DNA from 3 places in the Empedobacter sp. R132-2 genome. Region 2 is predicted to be linked to each of the others. Evidence: riboswitches for the same ligand, from Rfam matches in the RefSeq annotation. Region 2 holds a riboswitch; each other region holds the start of a gene.

Region 1 (6,182 bases), on a different contig from region 2:
ATGAAACGATGGAAGAAATTCTGAAAGAGGAATATAATTATACCATTCTTTATGAAGATTTCACTTCTTTAGGAGGGAAGGATTTAGCGAAATTGCGTTCTATTTTTATCAAAGAGAAAAAACTTTTGTATATCAATATCAATTCTGATAATGATCAAAAACGATTTATTCTGGCGAAAGAATTAGGCTATAATTACCTTGATTTGAAGGAGCGTTTGTATACATTTTCGTGGGCAAGTTTCGATAATTTTGATCAATTGTTAAACAATTTTTATGCATCTTATTTTGCTGGAGCGTTGTTGTTACCAGAAGAAAAATTGTTGAAGGATATGCAGAATTTGTTTGCTATAGAGCATCATGATTTGTCTAAATTTCAAGAAATTCTTGGAAAATATACCGAATCTCCTGAGACGGTTTATCAACGAATGACAAATTTGTTACCCAAACATTTTAATATTCGTGATTTGTTTTTCTTGCGTTTGTCAGCAAAAGTTGGCTCAAATTCATATAAATTAACGAAAGAACTTCACCTTAATCAACAACAATCGCCACAAGCAAATGAAACGGATGAGCATTATTGTCGTCGTTGGGTTTCGTTAAATGTTTTGAAAGAATTGGAAAAACATCAAGATGATCATCATGAGATTTCTGCACAAATTTCGTTGTATCCGTTCAATAATAATCAAAAATATTATGTAATTTCTTCAGCAACGAAAGATCCATTCAATCCAAATTATTTAAGAAGCGTAACGATAGGTGTGTTGTACAAATCAGCACAACGTAAAATTAAATTTATGAATGACCCATCAATTCCTGTAAAAGAAGTTGCGGTTACATGCGAAAATTGTGGGATGAAAGATTGTGCAGAACGTGTTGCTGAACCAATTCGTTTTGAAAAAGATATCCGAAATAAACGATTAAATGTTACGATTAATGATTTTATAAAAGAGCAGAGTAAGTAATATTGTCTACCATAAAATAAAAAGGAAAACTTGTTTCAAGTTTTCCTTTTTTTATGTTTAATCTAAATATTCTAATCTATTTTCAATTAATATTACATAATGTTGAAGCGAAAATGTGTTTCCTCTTTCTATGGTTGTGCTATCAAAATTACGGTATTGTAATTCGTCAAATAATGTTTTGACATAACATCTTCTTGCAGAATTCCAAGAACTGTTTCCTACATTTTGATTAAAGCGATCGACTAATTCGTTGTCAGTTAATTCACGGAATAATACGACAAATTCATTTTTTAGATTTTCCATTGTTTTAATTTTTTAATGATAAAAACAACAGGATAGAGTGGAGAATAACCTTTTATTTTGGCGTTTGCCCTCATTCTATACCACCGTAGCGTGGTTTTGGCTCGGTTGGTGTTCTGACTTTTCAGAAACTCCTGATGATTGATAGAGTAAATGTAGGAATAAATTTTTAAAACAAAAAAAGGAACTCAAAAAAAGTTCCTTTTCAATATTTTTATTCGCTTAATTCTAACCAACGAAATTCTTTTTCTTCTAATTCGTTTACAATTTTTTGAAGTTCCTCTCCAATAGTTGCGATTTTGTCATAACCTAAATTTGGGTCGGAAAGTAAATTCGTTAATTCTTCTTTTTTGGCTTCAAGAATTGGTAAAGATTTATTAATTTCTTCTAATTCTCGTTGTTCTTTAAACGATAATTTTTTTGGTTTTGTCTCTACAACTTTCTCTTTCGATTCAACTTTTTCCTGAATAACGATTTCTTTTTCAATCTTTTTATCGTCAGTTACAGGCTTGTTTTTATTCTCGATGTGATATTCTGTATATGTTCCCATATAACGAGAAATTTTTCCTTCGCCTTCAAAAATCATCAATTCATCGACCACCTTATCCATAAAATATCTATCGTGGGAAACAACTAATAAACAACCTTGATATTCTTCTAAGAAACTTTCAAGAACCGTTAAAGTAGGTAAATCTAAATCGTTTGTTGGCTCATCAAGAATCAAAAAGTTAGGATTTTTGTACAAAATTGCTAATAATTGCAGACGTTTTTTCTCTCCACCACTCAACTTTGAGATGAATGTATGTTGTTGTTCTGGCGTAAATAAAAACATTTCTAAGAATTGTTCTGCACGCATTTCTTTTCCATTAGAAAGAGGGAAAAAATCTGCAATATCTTTCACAAACTCAATGACACGTTCGTCGCCTTTAAATTCTATTCCATCTTGTTTAAAGTGTCCGATATTTAAGGTTTCTCCACGTTCAATTGTTCCAGAATCCATAGTTTCGATTCCTTCTAACATTTTTAAGAAAGTGGTTTTTCCAACACCATTTTTTCCGACTAAACCAATTTTTCCACCACGAGCGAATATATAAGAGAAATCATCTAAAATTTTCTTTTGACCAAATGCTTTCGAAACATGTTCCATTTCGATGATTTTTTGACCCAAACGCGTCATCACCATTTCTAATTTTACTTGTTGATCGACAATTTTATGTTTAGCCACTTTTTCAGTATCATAAAACGCATCAATACGAGATTTAGACTTTGTTGTACGCGCTTGTGGTTGACGACGCATCCATTCAATCTCTTTACGATAAAGGTTTTTCGCTTTGTCAATTGTCGCATTTTGATTTTCGATACGCAATGCTTTATTCGTAATATAAGTTTCGTAATTTCCCGAATGTACATACAATGTTTTGTCCTCCATTTCGAGAATTTTGGTACAAATTGCATCTAAGAAATAACGATCGTGCGTAACCAAAATCAATGTTTTGTTTTCTTTGTTCAAGAAATATTCAAGCCATTCCACCATTTCAATATCCAAATGGTTGGTAGGCTCATCCAAAATCAAAAGAACATATCCAGTTTCGAAACTTAAATCAATCAAAAATTTTGCTAAAGAAATACGTTTTCGCTGACCTCCAGAAAGTTTTCCAATTTTTTGCTCCAAGAAATCAATCTTCAATTTTGATAAAATTTCCTTGATTGTTGGTTCAACTTTCCATGCATCTAAAACATCCATTTTTCCCATTAAATCAATTAAATCAGGATTTGTTGGATCATTTTCGATCATGTTTTCATATTGACGAACAATATCTAAAACTTCATTCGAATGATTGAAAATATATTCTTCACTTTTTAAATTTTCGTCAAAGTCATCACTTTGATCTAACATCAAAATTTTAACACCTTTATTTGGGCGAACTTCGCCAGAATCAGCCGTTTCTAATCCAGCTAAAATTTTAAGTAAAGTAGATTTCCCACTTCCGTTTTTTGCTACGAATGCGATTTGGTCTCCTTCATTCACATGAAAATTTACATCTTCAAACAAAGTTCGGATTCCATATGATTTGGTTAGATTTTCAACTGTAAGAAAATTCATGGTTTATTATCTGTTTTGTAGTTAAAAAAAGATGCTAAATCTTTTCTGTTCCGATTTGTTTCATCGATTGTTTAGCTTTTCTTATTTTAACGATTAGAATAGCCAAAGATAAGATAAAGCAAATACTTCCTATTACAATTAGATTATTTAAATGTGGTTGAATTAACGCAGGATCGCCTTTTTCGATGAAAAGTATTCGGAATATTTTCAAATAATGTGTTAATGGAATGCAATCTGCAATTGCTTGAATCCATTTTGGCATTTGACTTAAAGGCCATGTAAATCCACTTAAAATAAAACTTGGTGTTGCAACAACCATCAAAACTTCGGTTGCTTTTAATTGGCTTGGAAGGAGAATGCTGACTAAAAATCCTAAAAAACAAACGGCTAAAATAAATGCAAGAGAAGAAGTGAAGAATGGCCAAAATTCGGTCTCTAATTTCATGTCATAAAACATTCCGAACCAGTAATACAGCATATATATAAATACTGACATAAATAAATAAGGGAAAGTTTTGACGAATAAAATGGTAAAAGGATTGGATGATTTTAAGATCAATTCATTAAATGTCCTATTCTCAAATTCTGAAGCAAATGAAAGTGCTAAACCTAATAATAAAACCTGTTGTAATACGGTTAATAAAACACCTGGAAGCATAAAATATAAGTAGTTTCCACTTCTGATATTTTGACGAATCATCGTTGATTTGAATGGTTCGTAGCTTTGTGTTGCAATATATTCAGGAACGCCTTGTTTCCGAGCTGTTTCTATCGAAATTCCGGCTTTCATTGTTGTTAAAACTGTCGTAATTGCGATTGCCGCTGTATTAGAAGTTAACGTGTTTGAAGCATCTACAAAATAAGCGATTTCGGGTAATTTTTTTTGTTGTACATCAGATTGAAAGTTTCGAGGAATAACAACCACAACTTCAGCTCCGATTGCTAAAGCTTTATTCTTAGAATCAAACGTTGAAGGTAAAACTTCAGCAACTTTCACCGATTCATTTTCATCTAACATCTGAATAATTTTCTGACTTGTCGTCGTATGATCTTCATCTACAACAATAATTGGTAAATCGGTTACATTCCCTTTTTTATAAACATTTCCGATCAGAACACCATACATAATAGGTGCTCCCAAGAATAAAATTGGTAAAACAGGATTCTTGAAGAAAAGTTTGAATTCTCGTATAATTAAATGAAAAATCGTTTTCATCAGAATTTATTTAGCATTAAGATCTAAAACTACATTTGCTTTTGTCAATAGTTGAGTAGCTTGTTTATAGTCAACAGGAACAACTTTCACTTCATATTGCGATTGTTGTTGATCAATATCAGGATAAGCAGTCGAAATATTTGCATACGAATTAAGCACTTTTATCGAAACAATTTTACCTTTCAAAACCATATTATTTTTATAAGGAACTTTTAAATTGACGATTTGATTTTTTTGCAATTGTCCGATTTTATTCTCAGGAATTGTAAATCTAAAAAATGTAGTTTCTTCCAAAATCCCGTTTGCAATAGAATATCCAGCCAAAGCTAATTCTCCAACTTTTAGATTAATTGTTTCAACCGTCATATCTTGTGGTGCTTTGATGTGTCTTTCCGCCTCAGCAACATCTACTTCTTGCAAAGCTCCCAAAGCACGCTCTTTTTGTCCCAAAGCCATTCGTTGTTGTTCTACACGCGCTCCATTTTCGGCATCAGCTAATTCCGCTTTTGCAGCTAAATATTGATTTTTAGCACCTTGATATTTAGCATAAACTTCATCATAACTTTGTTGCGGAACAAGACTATCTCGAAGCATATTTTTTAGTCTATGATTTGATTTTTCTGCATAATCTAATTGTTCTTTCAAACCAGCAACTTTTGCACGCAATTGTTTCAATTGATTATCTGTAGCACCTTTTTTTGACATTTCGTATTGAGCTTCGGCAGAATTTACAGCACCTTCTGCTTGACTTTTCTTCGCATCAACTTCTGGTAACTGTAAGACAAAAAGCGTTTGTCCTTTTTTTACTTCATCACCTTCGTGAATTAATATTTGATCTATTTTTCCTGGAATTTTTGTTACAACGCTAATTTGATCGCGCTCAATTTTACCTTGAAAAATAGTTTGCTCTTCTTTTCTATTTTCCTTGTCAGATGATTTACAATTTGTAAAAAGTATTAATCCGCTTAAAGCAAAAATATAGGATAATTTATTTTTCATGATTTTAATTTGATAATTTATTAAATAATTCTCCAGAAGTTTGAAGTAATTCGTAGGTTTTAGAGCGTTGATCCAAGATTTGAGCATAATAACCTAGATTGGCTTTGTAATAATCATTTTCAGCAGCCAAACGTTCGGTTACATCTATTAATCCTTCTTGAAATCGTCTTGAAGCGATTTCTAAATTATTTGTTGCAATGGTATTTTGTTGATTATTTACTTTCAATTTTTCAGTAGAAGTTTCGTAATCAATTTTGTTTTTACTTAATAATAAATTCAGTTTTTCTTGGGAATCTTTTAACTTGTTTTCATTTATTAAAATGTCAGTTTTCGCTTGTGCTAATTTATTTTTATGTTGTCCGCCATCCAATAATTCCCATTTTGCGCCAATACCAATCAAAATATTAGGAAACATCGAAAATTGGTTCATTTTCAAATTAACATCACCTAATATATCAACATCTTTTAATTTGAAACGACTTCCAAAAATTGACGTATAATTGGTGTTCGCGAATGCAAAAACTTGTGGTAAGTGTGAACCTTTTTCTTTTTGATATATAAATTCGTAAGCTTTCACAGAGTGTTCAAGTGCTTTCAACTC
Region 2 (6,182 bases):
GATATCGATAATTTGCGCGCCACCATCCACTTGGTCACGTGCAACCTGAAGTGCTTCTTCAAATTTTTCTTCTTTGATTAATCGCAAGAATTTTTTAGAACCAGTTACATTTGTACGTTCGCCAACGTTTACAAAGTTTGAATTTTCTCGTACAATTAAAGGTTCTAATCCAGAAAGTTGAATTTTTACGCCTGACATTGTTCACTAATTTTTCGAGGTTCGTATTCTTTTGCTAAATCTGCCATCAATTTGATATGATCTGGTGTAGTTCCACAACATCCACCCAAAATATTAACCAATTTTTTATCTAAGAAAGGTTTGATAAAATCTCGCATCATTTCAGGAGTTTCATCGTATCCACCGAAAGCGTTTGGTAAACCAGCATTTGGGTATGCGCTGACATAAAATGGTGCTTTTTCGGCTAATACTTCTAAATATGGAATCAAATCTGTTGCACCTAAAGCACAATTTAACCCAACTGAAATTAAATCAATATGTTCTAATGAAATCAAGAAAGCTTCTGTTGTTTGTCCAGAAAGTGTACGTCCAGATTTATCTGTTATTGTACCAGAAGCCATTAGAGGAACGTTGATTCCTGTTTTTTCTATCGCATCTTGAATTCCATAAAATGCTGCTTTTGCATTTAAAGTATCAAAAATAGTTTCGACAAGTAAAATATCTGCACCAGCTTCTAACATTGTTTTTGCTTGACGATAATATACATTTGCCAATAAATCAAAATCCACATCGCGATAACTAGGGTCATTTACTTGTGGCGAAATAGAGGCTGTCTTGTTGGTTGGACCTAAAGATCCAACTACAAAACGAGGTTTATCTGGGGTAGAAAACTCTTCACAAGCTTCTTTTGCTAAGCGAACGGCTTCGTAATTTAATTCATCAACCAAATCAACCATATCATAATCAACCATAGAAATAATATTGGCATTGAACGTATTTGTTTCGATTAAATCTGCACCAGCAGCCAAATATTCTCGGTGAATATCTTTTATGATTTGAGGTTGGGTTAAAACCAATAAATCGTTATTTCCTTTTAAAGAAGTATGAAAATCCTTGAATCGTTCTCCACGATAATCTTCTTCTTGTAAATTGTGCTTTTGGATCATCGTTCCCATTGCACCATCTAAAATAACAATACGCTCTTTTAGTATATCGTCTAATTTCATTCTAAATATTTTAAAAGCCTTATGGGAAGAAGTGTGAGGTAAGTCCTTATCTTTCTCTATTTGAGTAGGATTTAGCACCCAACTATACTTTGGGTTGCTAAGATTTCAACGGGCCTATTCCCTCCATCTTTCTTTATAAAGCTATGTGCAAAATTATTTAAAGTATTGAGAATAAAAAAATCAAGATTGAAAAAAACGAGTTCGAAACTTGGTTCATAGAAATAATTTTTGTTTGAAATAGTTCAAAATCTCTAATAGGTCATTTTTGAAATTTATTTTAGAAAATATTTCTTTAAAATTACTATTTTAAAGAAATAATATTTTAATTAGTTATTGAAAATTGTAGTTTTTAGAATATTTTTAATAAAAATAGGGTTTTATTAAAAATTATTAAGATTTGTTTTTTCTTTTAATTGTATTTTTTAGAAAATTATTTTTGTCTATAAATATTTATAGAATAAAATTCATTATTTGTGTATTTTTATCTATAATTACGGAAAATATTAAATTAAAGAAATGAAATTAATTTGGATATATAGAATTCTTTCGCCTAAATTTGTCCTCAGAAATAGTTCATTAAAATTTACATTTTATCAAGAAAAGTGGAGGGAAATGGCCCAAAGAAACTTTAGCAACCTGATTAATGAATCAAGGTGCTAAATCCATCCTTATAGGAAAGATGAATAAAAACTACTGTAAACCAATCTTCAATAATATTCTTTATTCAAAATGGTTCAATTGTTTTTATGCGATTGAACCATTTTTTTTCTTCACTTTTCTTTGGTAAATAATTAAAAACAAAACAAATAAATGAAAAAAATAAATATCGGATTGTTCGGATTTGGAGTTGTAGGAGAAGGAATTTACAAGGTATTGGAAGAAAAACCACAATTGAATGCTGCAATTAAAAAAATTGTAATTAAAGATAATTCTAAATCTAGAAATGCTCCGTCTGAATTATTTTCGACTAATGCGGATGATATTTTAAATGACGATGAAATAAATGTTGTTGTTGAGTTAATTTCGGATGCTGATGCGGCACATGATATCATTATAAAAGCGTTCAATAAAGGTAAACATGTGGTAAGTGCAAATAAAAAATTGATTGCAGATCATCACAAAGAATTATTGGATTTGCAAGCACAAAACAATGTTTCTTTTCTTTATGAAGCCTCTGTTTGCGGGTCAGTTCCGATTATTAGAAATCTAGAAGAATATTTTGATAACGATTTATTGAATTATGTATCTGGAATTGTAAATGGGACAACAAATTACATTTTGACGAAAATGGCGAATGAAAATGAGTCGTATCAAGATGCCTTAAAAGCAGCGCAAGAAAGTGGTTTTGCAGAAGCTGATCCAACGGCTGATGTAGAAGGTTTTGATGCGTCGAGTAAATTAGCAATTATTACGTTGCATGCTTTCGGTAAAAAGATTGATGTTGATCAAGTTATTCGAAAAGGAATTACTTCATTGAAAGTTGAAGATTTTAAATACGCAAAAGAAAAAAATTATACAATAAAGTTGATTGCTAATTCTAAAATTAATCATCAAACGGGTGAAATTACATCAACAGTTTTGCCAACTTTTGTTGAATTAAATAAAACAATTGCGCTTGTGAATAACGAATATAATGGAGTTTTGATTGGAAGTTCGCTTTCAGATGAGCAATTTTTATATGGAAAAGGAGCAGGGCGTTTCCCAACTTCTTCGGCTGTTTTGAGTGATATTTCTGCGTTGAAATATGATTATCAATATTCGATTCGAAAATATGAAAACAAAGAAGAAGGAGTTTTTAATCAAACAGGAAAGAAGCGAATTTATATCGGTTTTGAGAATCAAGCAGATGATGTTTCAAATATTTTTGATGAAATAGAAGAACGTTATCAGAGTAAAAATTACAATCATATTGTTGGTGTGATTGATATAGAAAAGCTCAAACAAAAAGAGACTATTGAAAATCCAAAACTTTCGATAATTGCGTTTGAGTAAATTTTTGTGATTAAAAAGCCTCAATATTAATTGAGGCTTTTTTGTAAATCTAAAAATTAAGGTTTTTGTAAATACTTTTCCAATAAAAGTTTTAGGGGTTTATTTTTAATTAATCCAGTATAAGTCATTTCAATTTTATAATCTTTTGAGATTAAAACCCAATATGGATAACTAATTTGTTCATTTTTATCAATGAATTCTTCTAAAAATAGGTGAGTTTTTTTATTCGATTTAGGTTCATATTTTTTGTTTAAAAAGATAATAGATTCATTTGTTTCTGCTTCAAATTCAATAAAATAAATGTCATTATTTAGAATTTGAAGTAATTCTTTATCCTTTTTTAATTGTTTCTTTTGAATCATACAGTAACTACACCAATTTGTCGAAAAATAAAGTAGAATTGGTTTAGGATTTTCATTAGAAATTGAATTAAATTTTTCTAATGAAATCTGTGCTTGGAGATTCAATGATGATAAAATGAATATGAAGTACCAGATTTTCATTAACGTAAATTGTATCGAACACCTATAAAACCTCTTGTTCCCTGCATAGGTGTATAGCTGTAATCATTTGGTTCAAAAATAACATCGTTTCTTCCTTTAGGAGGAGTAACGCCATTTCCAGGTTCTCCGAATGGGTCCCACCAACGAGCAATAACATCGCCTTTTGGTAAAACATTAAAAATATTTTTGATTCCACCATAGATTTCAATATTATTCTTAAATGATTTACTTAATTGAATATTTGCAATAACAGTTGGTTTTGAATATTCTGGTCGATAATCATTTTCTACTTGAGGTAATTTCATTTTGTCATTATAATTGGCGGTTAAATCAACAGTAAAACCTTTTTTGAATGTATAACTTGCTAAGAAATTTCCAGACCATTTTGGTGCATGATATTGAACTTCTTTTTCTCCATCTTCTTTTTTGTATACATCCATATAGGTTGCGCCAAGCATTATTTTTAGAGGAAAGTCAAATGTTGCATCTATGTTTAAAGAAACTCCTTGAGATATTGCGTGTCCATCTAAATTGTCATAGATAATCTTTGTTTCGTCAGTATCTGTATCAGCAATAATTTTGTTTGTGAAATAAGAATAGAATGTTGTAAAATCAAAGTTTAAAGCGGTGAAAGAAGTTGGTAGTTTGAATACATAATTAATATTTCCATTATATGATTTTTCAGGTTTTAATTCATTTTCAAAAACTACTTGTCTAGCTCCAGTTAATGCACGATGATCTTCTGTGAAGACATTCACAACACGAAATCCCGTACCAAAACTTGCTCTTAAAGTATGATGAGATGAAGGTGAAAATTTGTATGCAATTCTTGGAGAATGTATTCCTTTATGTGTTTTATCATAATCAAATCGATAACCAAGTAATAATTTGTTTTCAGAATTTAATGTCCATTCGTCTTGTACAAAAATACCAGGAATCTGTGTATTCATTGGGTTATTCTTGATTAGATTATTATCCTCATCATATTCTCCAGTACCTCTTGTGTTATCATCATAATAAGTATATTTAAATGAAGATCCTAAAAGTAAGCTATGTTGTCCAATTATCTTATCCCAATAAGCTTGAGCAAAAATAACTTGTTGTTTTCCTTGATAAGATTCTGGACCATAAAATGAATTCTGTTGATGAAAATTATAAGAAAATTGAGTCATTATTTTTTCTTTTATAGGTAATTGATACATTCCTATCGCTTCAAAACGATTTGTCATAATACTTTCGGCATAAACTTCGTCACTTCCTCTGTGTAGTTTTCTTTTCCAATTCATTTGACCTCCCCATCTATCTTCGTATAAATAACGTAAAGCAACTGATGCTGTTCTATTTTTTTGACGTTCAAAATCAAATTTATTGAATAACGTGATGCGATCTTGTAACGTTACATCCGTAAAACCGTCGTTATTTTTATCTTTCTTATTACCATATTTAAAGTAATTAAAACCAAATAAACTATTTACCTTTTCTCCTAAATTGTATTTGTATCCACCATCAAGATTGGTTTCCAACCAAGAAGTTGTAAAAGCATCCAAAGATAATTTTGGAGCAGATTTAGGAGATTTCGTAATTACATTAATTATACCACCCATGGCTTCTGTTCCATAAAGGGAAGATGCTGGTCCTTTTACAACTTCTATTCGTTCTACCAAAGAGTTCGGAATTCCGCTCAAACCATAAACAGTAGATAAAGAAGAAACAATTGGCATTCCGTCAATTAAAATCATGGTATATGGACCTTCCATTCCGTTAATATGAATATCACCTGTGTTACAAACATTACAGTTTAGTTGTGGTTGAACACCATTTATTAATTGTACAGCGTCAAATAATGAAGGTGTTGGATTTTTTTGAAAAAACTTTGGTGTATAGATTTCAATTGGAACTGGACTATCAGATTTTCTTACAGCTTTCATTGTTCCTGTAATTACAATCTCATCTAAATTTTCTGAAGAATCTTCCATATAAATAGAATCTTTTTGTTCCTGAGCATTTGATAGAATGGAGGTTAAGGTGATGAATAAATAAAATGTTGTTTTCATGTTAAGTAAAATTTATAATCAAATTAAAAAGTTAGACAAATCTAACAAAAATATTATTAAAAATGAATTTTTAAATTTTACTTAATTTTCAACTATATTTGTTTCCATGAATTCATTGGTCGAAGAAAATTACCTAAAAGCATTATTTCATCTTTCTGAAAATGGGAAAGGAGAAGTGAATGTGAAGGATTTGAGTAAGCATTTGGAAATAAAAATGCCTACTGTAAACAGTATGATGAAAAAATTAGCTGAAAAAGAATTGGTGATTTATGAATCGTATAAACCACTTCGGTTATCTGATAAAGGAATTCTGAAAGCTTCTTTGATTGTAAGAAAACACCGATTAACAGAGATGTTTTTGGTAGATAAAATGGGATTTGGTTGGGAACAAGTTCATGAAATTGCTGAGCAAATAGAACATATTCAAAGTCCAATTTTTTTCGATAAAA
Region 3 (6,182 bases), on a different contig from region 2:
TAAAAATCATATATTTTTGTTCATAAAGAACGGCAAGAAATTGTCGTTCTTTTTTTATTGTAAACTATTAAATTCTTCACCACACTTCTTGCATTTGAACACGTTTTTGTAGTAAATTGGGTAAACCCAAAATATGATAGAAGATAATAAAGAAAGTAAACCTTTTCCACCTTTCATTGACTTGTAATTGCTGTAATACTCATTACTTTCACACTTAGGGCAAACAAGAATTTCATCCAAATCATTGGTATAATTTGAAGTATCAATTTCTTCTAAAACTTTCATAGCACGATCAGTATCTTCTTTCTTAATTTTTACTTTCACGCCACCAATGGCATTCGACAAAAACTGATTCATCCCAACCGAATGTTCATCAATAACAAAAGCATCAATTTGTTCACTCTCTAATTTTGAACGTAAAATATGTGCTTCAATAGGGCTTTCAAATGTTTTTAATGTAATAAGTTCCATACTAATTGTGTTAAAAATTCAATTCAATATCCGATATAAAATTAGTTCTTTTTATCTTAATGTTTTAAATTTTTTAGTAGATGAAAAATGTAATTCAATGTTTATTTTTAATTGTATTGATGATGAATACGACACATGCGCAAAACCTAAAACAAGTTGCTTACAAAGATGGCTTACAAAAATTGAATGGTTTAGTAACCGATAATACAACAAAGAAAAGTCCAGGAGTTTTGATTTTACCTGCTTGGAAAGGAGCTGATAACGAAGCAAAACAAGCTGCAATAGATTTAGCAAAAGAAGGTTATATTGCGTTTGTTGCAGATATTTATGGAGAAGGAAGCAATCCGAAAGATAATGCGGAAGCGGCTAAAATAGCAGGAAAATACAAGTCTGATTTTGCAGCTTATCAAAAACGAATTGATTTGGCGTTGAAAGAGTTAATCAAAGCTGGTGCAGATCCAAGCAAAATTGCTGTAATTGGTTATTGTTTTGGAGGAACAGGCGCATTAGAAGCTGCTCGTGCGCAATTACCTATTGTTGGCGTTGTTTCTATTCATGGTGGATTAGCAAAAGATTTGGCTCGAAAAAATATCCCTCTTAAAACAAAAGTTTTAGTAGAACATCCAGCTGATGACGAATCTGTAAAACCTGAAGATATTTCGAATTTGGTACTTGAAATGAACGAAGGAAAAACAGATTGGCAAATGATTACTTACGCAAATTCAAAACATACATTTACCAATCCAGAATCACCAGATTACAATAAAGTAATGGCAGATAGAGCGTGGCAACATACATTATTGTTTTTAAAAGAAGTATTGAAATAAAACCATTAATTCGAGTGAAATTATTTTTAGAATTTTGTATCGAGAATAAGGTTTTAGAAGATAAAATTCATCTTAATTCTCGATACAATTTTAAAAAAAACATAATAAGAAATCTACTGAATAAACAACTGTATCATTTCATACCAAAAAGCAGCTGTAAAAAAGCCTATAATAATACTGATTCCAATAATCAAATTGGTTAGTTTGGTGTTGAGTTTAAATTGTTCCGCAATAATACTCGATGTTACTAATGTAGGCATTGCAGCTTCAAAAATAGAGATTTTAGCCACATCACCTTTTATCCCAATTACGATGGCTAAAAGCATTACAACTGCAGGCGCTATCATTAATTTGTAAACCATAGACATCGAAATTTGTGACCATAATTTTCTCCAACCATTAAACTTTAATTGCAGTCCAACTGAAAATAAAGCCAACGGACCTACAGTTGCAGCTAATTTATCGAAGAATGGTTCGGCAGGAGATAAGTCGATAAATTGAGATAAAATCAATGCACTAATACAACCCAAAAATGGAGGGAAAGTAAATAATCGTTTCAAGATAAATTTAGAATCTATTGCTCCAGATCCATTACTTCCTCCTTTTAATGCAGAAACTATTCCGATGGTTGATAAGCACAAAAACATGGTTTGATCACAAATAATCGCAATACTTAAATATTTTTCTCCATAAAATGCTGAGATCAAAGGGAAACCAATAAAAGAGGTATTGCTATAGCCGCTTGCCAATTCCAATGTTCTTCTCGAACGCTCCGAATAGCCTTTTGCTTTGCTGTAGAATTTCATGTAAAATAAACTTCCAACGGCAATAATGACAGTCGAAAAGATAGGGAATAGCATTTCTTGCGACCATTCTACTTTTGGTAAATACTTAAACGAGACTGCTGGTAAAGCTAAATATAAAATCCATGTATTGATCCCTTTATGTGCATCAGGATGTATAGATTTTGTTGCTTTAAACACCATTCCGGCGATTATGCAGACTGCGATTAATATAAAATTTACCATTTTTTAGATATTTAGAATGCAAAGTTACAATCCCATTTTTTTTTACCCTAAAGATATCACTTTTTATTCAATGCTTATTTTTTATAAAATGGCAAGATTAGATATATTTAATTTATTATTATCTAAAATTACTTTTGAATAATGATTTTCATTTTCCAAAATAGCTGTAAATGGAGCAGGAATTATTGTATCAGTTGTAGGAAACTAAGTTGTTTTAATAAAATAATTTAGTAATAATATTTTCCCTTCATCTGAGCCATTAGTACCAAAAGTATCAAAATCTCCTTTTCAGAATTTAGATGTTGTTTTCTATTATAATATATGATTAGTTGCTTCAATATAAGTTGTAGGTAAACCAATTTCAGAAATTCCAAAAATAGAATGTTGATCAAATTCTGCTTAGTTCTCATAAGCTAAATATATTCTTCATTCGTTTTACAAAAGTTAATCTTGTCCAACCAACTTGTAAACTAAACTGATTATCGGTTTCTTCAATTAACTCAAAAGCTAGAATAGTTGTATAAAATGATTTCGTTTTTTCTAAATCATTTGTAAACAATTGTAATTCTTATATTTTCATTCTGCGATTTTTTATAAAAGTAAACCAACTAAACAGAAGAAAACATCAAGACGAATTGATTTAATTAATTGCGCTATAAGTAAATTATTTCCTTCAATTAGTTATTATTCTTTTCTTTCAAAAAACCTTTTTCTTGACACAAAATTCTTACAGAATTTCACTCGAAATGACGGTTTTTTCATATAAAAAAGGTAGAATTATACTACTGATTTCTATATCAAAATAAACATCTATTTCTATGTCTCTATGTGGTCATTTATTCAAAAGTTGAGACAAATTATATCTTTATTTTATTCTCATCATAGTCACCAAAGAAGTAGCCACATGCGTTTCTTTGTTCGTCGTTTCGTCAACCACAAAAATCTCTGTGCGTATGGTGCTTATCTTTTTTCCGCCTTTTATCACATAGGCTTTTGATAGTAAATAATCACCCAAAGCAGGTCGTAAATAATTCACCTTTAACTCAACTGTTACCACATAACAATCGTCGTCATAGTGAGAAACAGCAGCATAACCAGATGAAACATCAACCAAAGAAGCAATCATAGCACCATTAAACATTCCGTGCTTACGTGTCATCATTTCTTGTTTTGGAATCTTAATCGAAACATAGTCCGTTTCGCATTCGATAAGTGATGCGTTATAAAATTTTAAGGTTTCTGAACGATTAAAACTTACCTCTACTAATTCTCTTTTTTCTGGCGTCATATAAAATTGCTTTCAACAAATATAGAGATTTGTCGAAAGCAATTTCAGTTATGCAGTTACGTTATTCAAGTTTTCTTCTTTGATAATCGTATTTTGATGTGACAAAATTACTTTATCCAAACCGCGGTAATAATTCCCTTTGTCAACAGTAATCAATAAATTATTTTTCGGAATTTTATTGATAATCTTATTGTTCGGGAAATGTTGTTTCGAGTTTTTGAAGGTAATAAATACATCATCTTCAGTTAGATTTTTGACATCATCTTCCGAAATAATATCAATCAATTCATAAGGTAAATAAAGTTGATCGAAGATATAATGAAACGTTTTAAGGCGTTTTCCGTTCAATTCTTTGCTATGTTGCAAAAAGTTTCTCAATCTATGTACAACAGCGTAGAAATTACCTACCAAAGGCGGTTTGGGAATATTACGCTCGAACAAGCAACCATCAATCAAACTAAGCGGAAGTTTGATATTCAATTCATCTGTTTTTACATTGTATAGATGGCGATAATCCAAACCTCTTTTCTTGAATTCTTCAATAATATGATCTTTTAGCGCAGGAACTTTAATAGGCAATTGTTGATTGATAAAATCGACCAATTTTTCATCTGATATAGGAGCTAAATTAAGCTCAGAAATGTTTTGTGACATACAATAAATAGTTAAAATAAAACAATTATTGTATTTCGATAATAGGGGATTTTTCGTTGTTTTTGGATGAACTCCCGTATTGTTTTACCACCGTGGAGACTCCTCTCGGTTGGTATCGTTTTCTACGATTCGAAATACGGTGTAAAACTACATAAAAAATTGAATATGTAGTAATCTTTTCTAATAATTTTATTTTAAAATGATCACTTAGAATTTTATTCTAAATTGGATATTGTTTCGATAATAAAGTTTTGAATAATTGCTTGATTTGTTTTTTTATATTCTACCATATAGATACATCGTAATACTAGTTCATTTATTCATTTTCCAATTTATCTCTATTCATCAACATTGTTAAACCTATCTCTCTATGTGGTTATAAATTTTATGTTCTGAATTAGATGCGACCATGAAACGAGTTTAGGGTGACGACTTCGCTATTAAAAATCAAGATTTTGAAAATTTTACAAATAATTAAGATAAATTTAATTGTTTGCCGAAAATTATTTTATACATTTGAGTAACAAAGTAATTAAAAAATGAAGTTTACGTGCTTATATATGTCGATTCGCAAACAGGTTTGGAATATCCAGACGTGGGAAAGTCATGTATACTAAAAAGAGATTTTATTTTTTAATATATTTTAGGTTTCCCCGTCGAGTTTCGATGGGGATTTTTTTTGAACAAAAACAACAATTACCAATATAAAATTAAAAACAATGCAAAGTTTACAACAATTAACGATCCCAGTTTGGCCCTTAGAGGACAACACAATCTTAAACAATGTTTCGGTAACATTTCAACTTTTTGGACTTCCATTAGGAACAGCTCCAGTCATTTTGATTAACCATTCCTTACACGGAGATTCAGATTGTACCTATCATTGGGATGGGGTCATGGGAAAAAACAAAGCAATTGATCTTAATGAGTATACGGTAATCTGTATAGATATTCCTGGAAATGGCGTTTCCCAAACCATAAAGTACGACTATATACCACGCGATCACATTACAGCACGCGATGTAGCGGTGTTGTTTTGGTTGACGTTATTTGAATTGGAAGTAGACGAGATTTTTGCCATTATTGGTGCAGACTTAGGCGGAGGATTAGCGTGGGAAATGGCATGTTTGTTCCCGAATAAGGTGCTGAATATTATTCCGATAGCAGCAAGTCTTAAAACAACAGATTGGTTAGTAAAAGAGCCAACAGCTAAAAGCGAATACCTGAAATCTATTTTCTATTCGATAGATATATCACGCAATAGAGGCGATATATTGCAAGTTTCGCAATACATCAAATCAAAAATACATGTGATTTATGTAAAGAATGGAAACTTGTTCAACAAAGCAGAATTAAAACGTTATTACGCCAAACTGCAAGAGTTTAACAAACATGTGCAGTTCCACGAAATAGAACAAATAGAAGATAACGAATTACTAAAAGCAAACATCGATAAGGTTGAAAAAATAGTAGATGGTATCCTCGAAAAAGAATATATAAATAACGTTGCATAAAAACTAAAGCTCCTGCAAGGGAGCTTTTTTTTAGTGAATTTTATATAATATATTAAGAAATAGTCTTCTTGTCTAAATTTATAATTTCTTTGTCTAATAATTCTTTAAATAAATCAATAGTATTATCAATATATTTTCTTGGATTACCAGAAGCAGTTATATAAAATTTGTTTAATTTATTAACTATTTCATTATATTTTAAATCATAATTGTCAGAATCATAACTATCAATAAGAGTCTTATACCAATTTATTGAGTTATGGGTTAATTTTCCATATTTTAAAGGAGTTTTATATTTAAAGAAAGATTTGTATAAGTATTTTAAATCTTTCAAATTTTCATGATTTTCTAATAAATAATACCCGTTGTGCATTTTGATTAATAAAGAATAAAGTTGTTC

The links. A riboswitch is a leader RNA that binds a small molecule or an ion and turns the genes downstream of it on or off. The one in region 2 is predicted to bind S-adenosylmethionine.
Region 1: another riboswitch for S-adenosylmethionine. It lies ahead of HXZ69_RS12645 (hypothetical protein); the one in region 2 lies ahead of HXZ69_RS12495 (homoserine dehydrogenase).
Region 3: another riboswitch for S-adenosylmethionine. It lies ahead of HXZ69_RS14135 (hypothetical protein); the one in region 2 lies ahead of HXZ69_RS12495 (homoserine dehydrogenase).

Annotation. Positions count from the first base shown of each region.
Region 1 is NZ_JACAGG010000033.1:13,872-20,053, reverse strand. Features, by position in the region: gene HXZ69_RS12650 (helix-turn-helix domain-containing protein) at 1-962, shown strand, start outside; gene HXZ69_RS12645 (hypothetical protein) at 1,020-1,265, opposite strand; SAM-I-IV-variant riboswitch at 1,309-1,408, opposite strand; gene HXZ69_RS12640 (ABC-F family ATP-binding cassette domain-containing protein) at 1,477-3,366, opposite strand; gene HXZ69_RS12635 (ABC transporter permease) at 3,401-4,582, opposite strand; gene HXZ69_RS12630 (HlyD family secretion protein) at 4,589-5,581, opposite strand; gene HXZ69_RS12625 (TolC family protein) at 5,586-6,182, opposite strand, start outside.
Region 2 is NZ_JACAGG010000032.1:16,323-22,504, forward strand. Features, by position in the region: gene metH (methionine synthase) at 1-198, opposite strand, end outside; gene HXZ69_RS12490 (homocysteine S-methyltransferase family protein) at 186-1,184, opposite strand; SAM riboswitch class I at 1,228-1,326, opposite strand; SAM riboswitch class I at 1,772-1,870, shown strand; gene HXZ69_RS12495 (homoserine dehydrogenase) at 1,995-3,176, shown strand; gene HXZ69_RS12500 (thioredoxin fold domain-containing protein) at 3,233-3,679, opposite strand; gene HXZ69_RS12505 (TonB-dependent receptor plug domain-containing protein) at 3,679-5,733, opposite strand; gene HXZ69_RS12510 (metal-dependent transcriptional regulator) at 5,840-6,182, shown strand, end outside.
Region 3 is NZ_JACAGG010000045.1:9,452-15,633, forward strand. Features, by position in the region: gene HXZ69_RS14115 (putative signal transducing protein) at 55-471, opposite strand; gene HXZ69_RS14120 (dienelactone hydrolase family protein) at 552-1,298, shown strand; gene HXZ69_RS14125 (AEC family transporter) at 1,412-2,326, opposite strand; gene HXZ69_RS15340 (VOC family protein) at 2,733-2,885, opposite strand; gene HXZ69_RS14130 (PaaI family thioesterase) at 3,192-3,614, opposite strand; gene HXZ69_RS14135 (hypothetical protein) at 3,663-4,268, opposite strand; SAM-I-IV-variant riboswitch at 4,317-4,411, opposite strand; gene HXZ69_RS14140 (alpha/beta fold hydrolase) at 4,988-5,782, shown strand; gene HXZ69_RS14145 (hypothetical protein) at 5,835-6,116, opposite strand.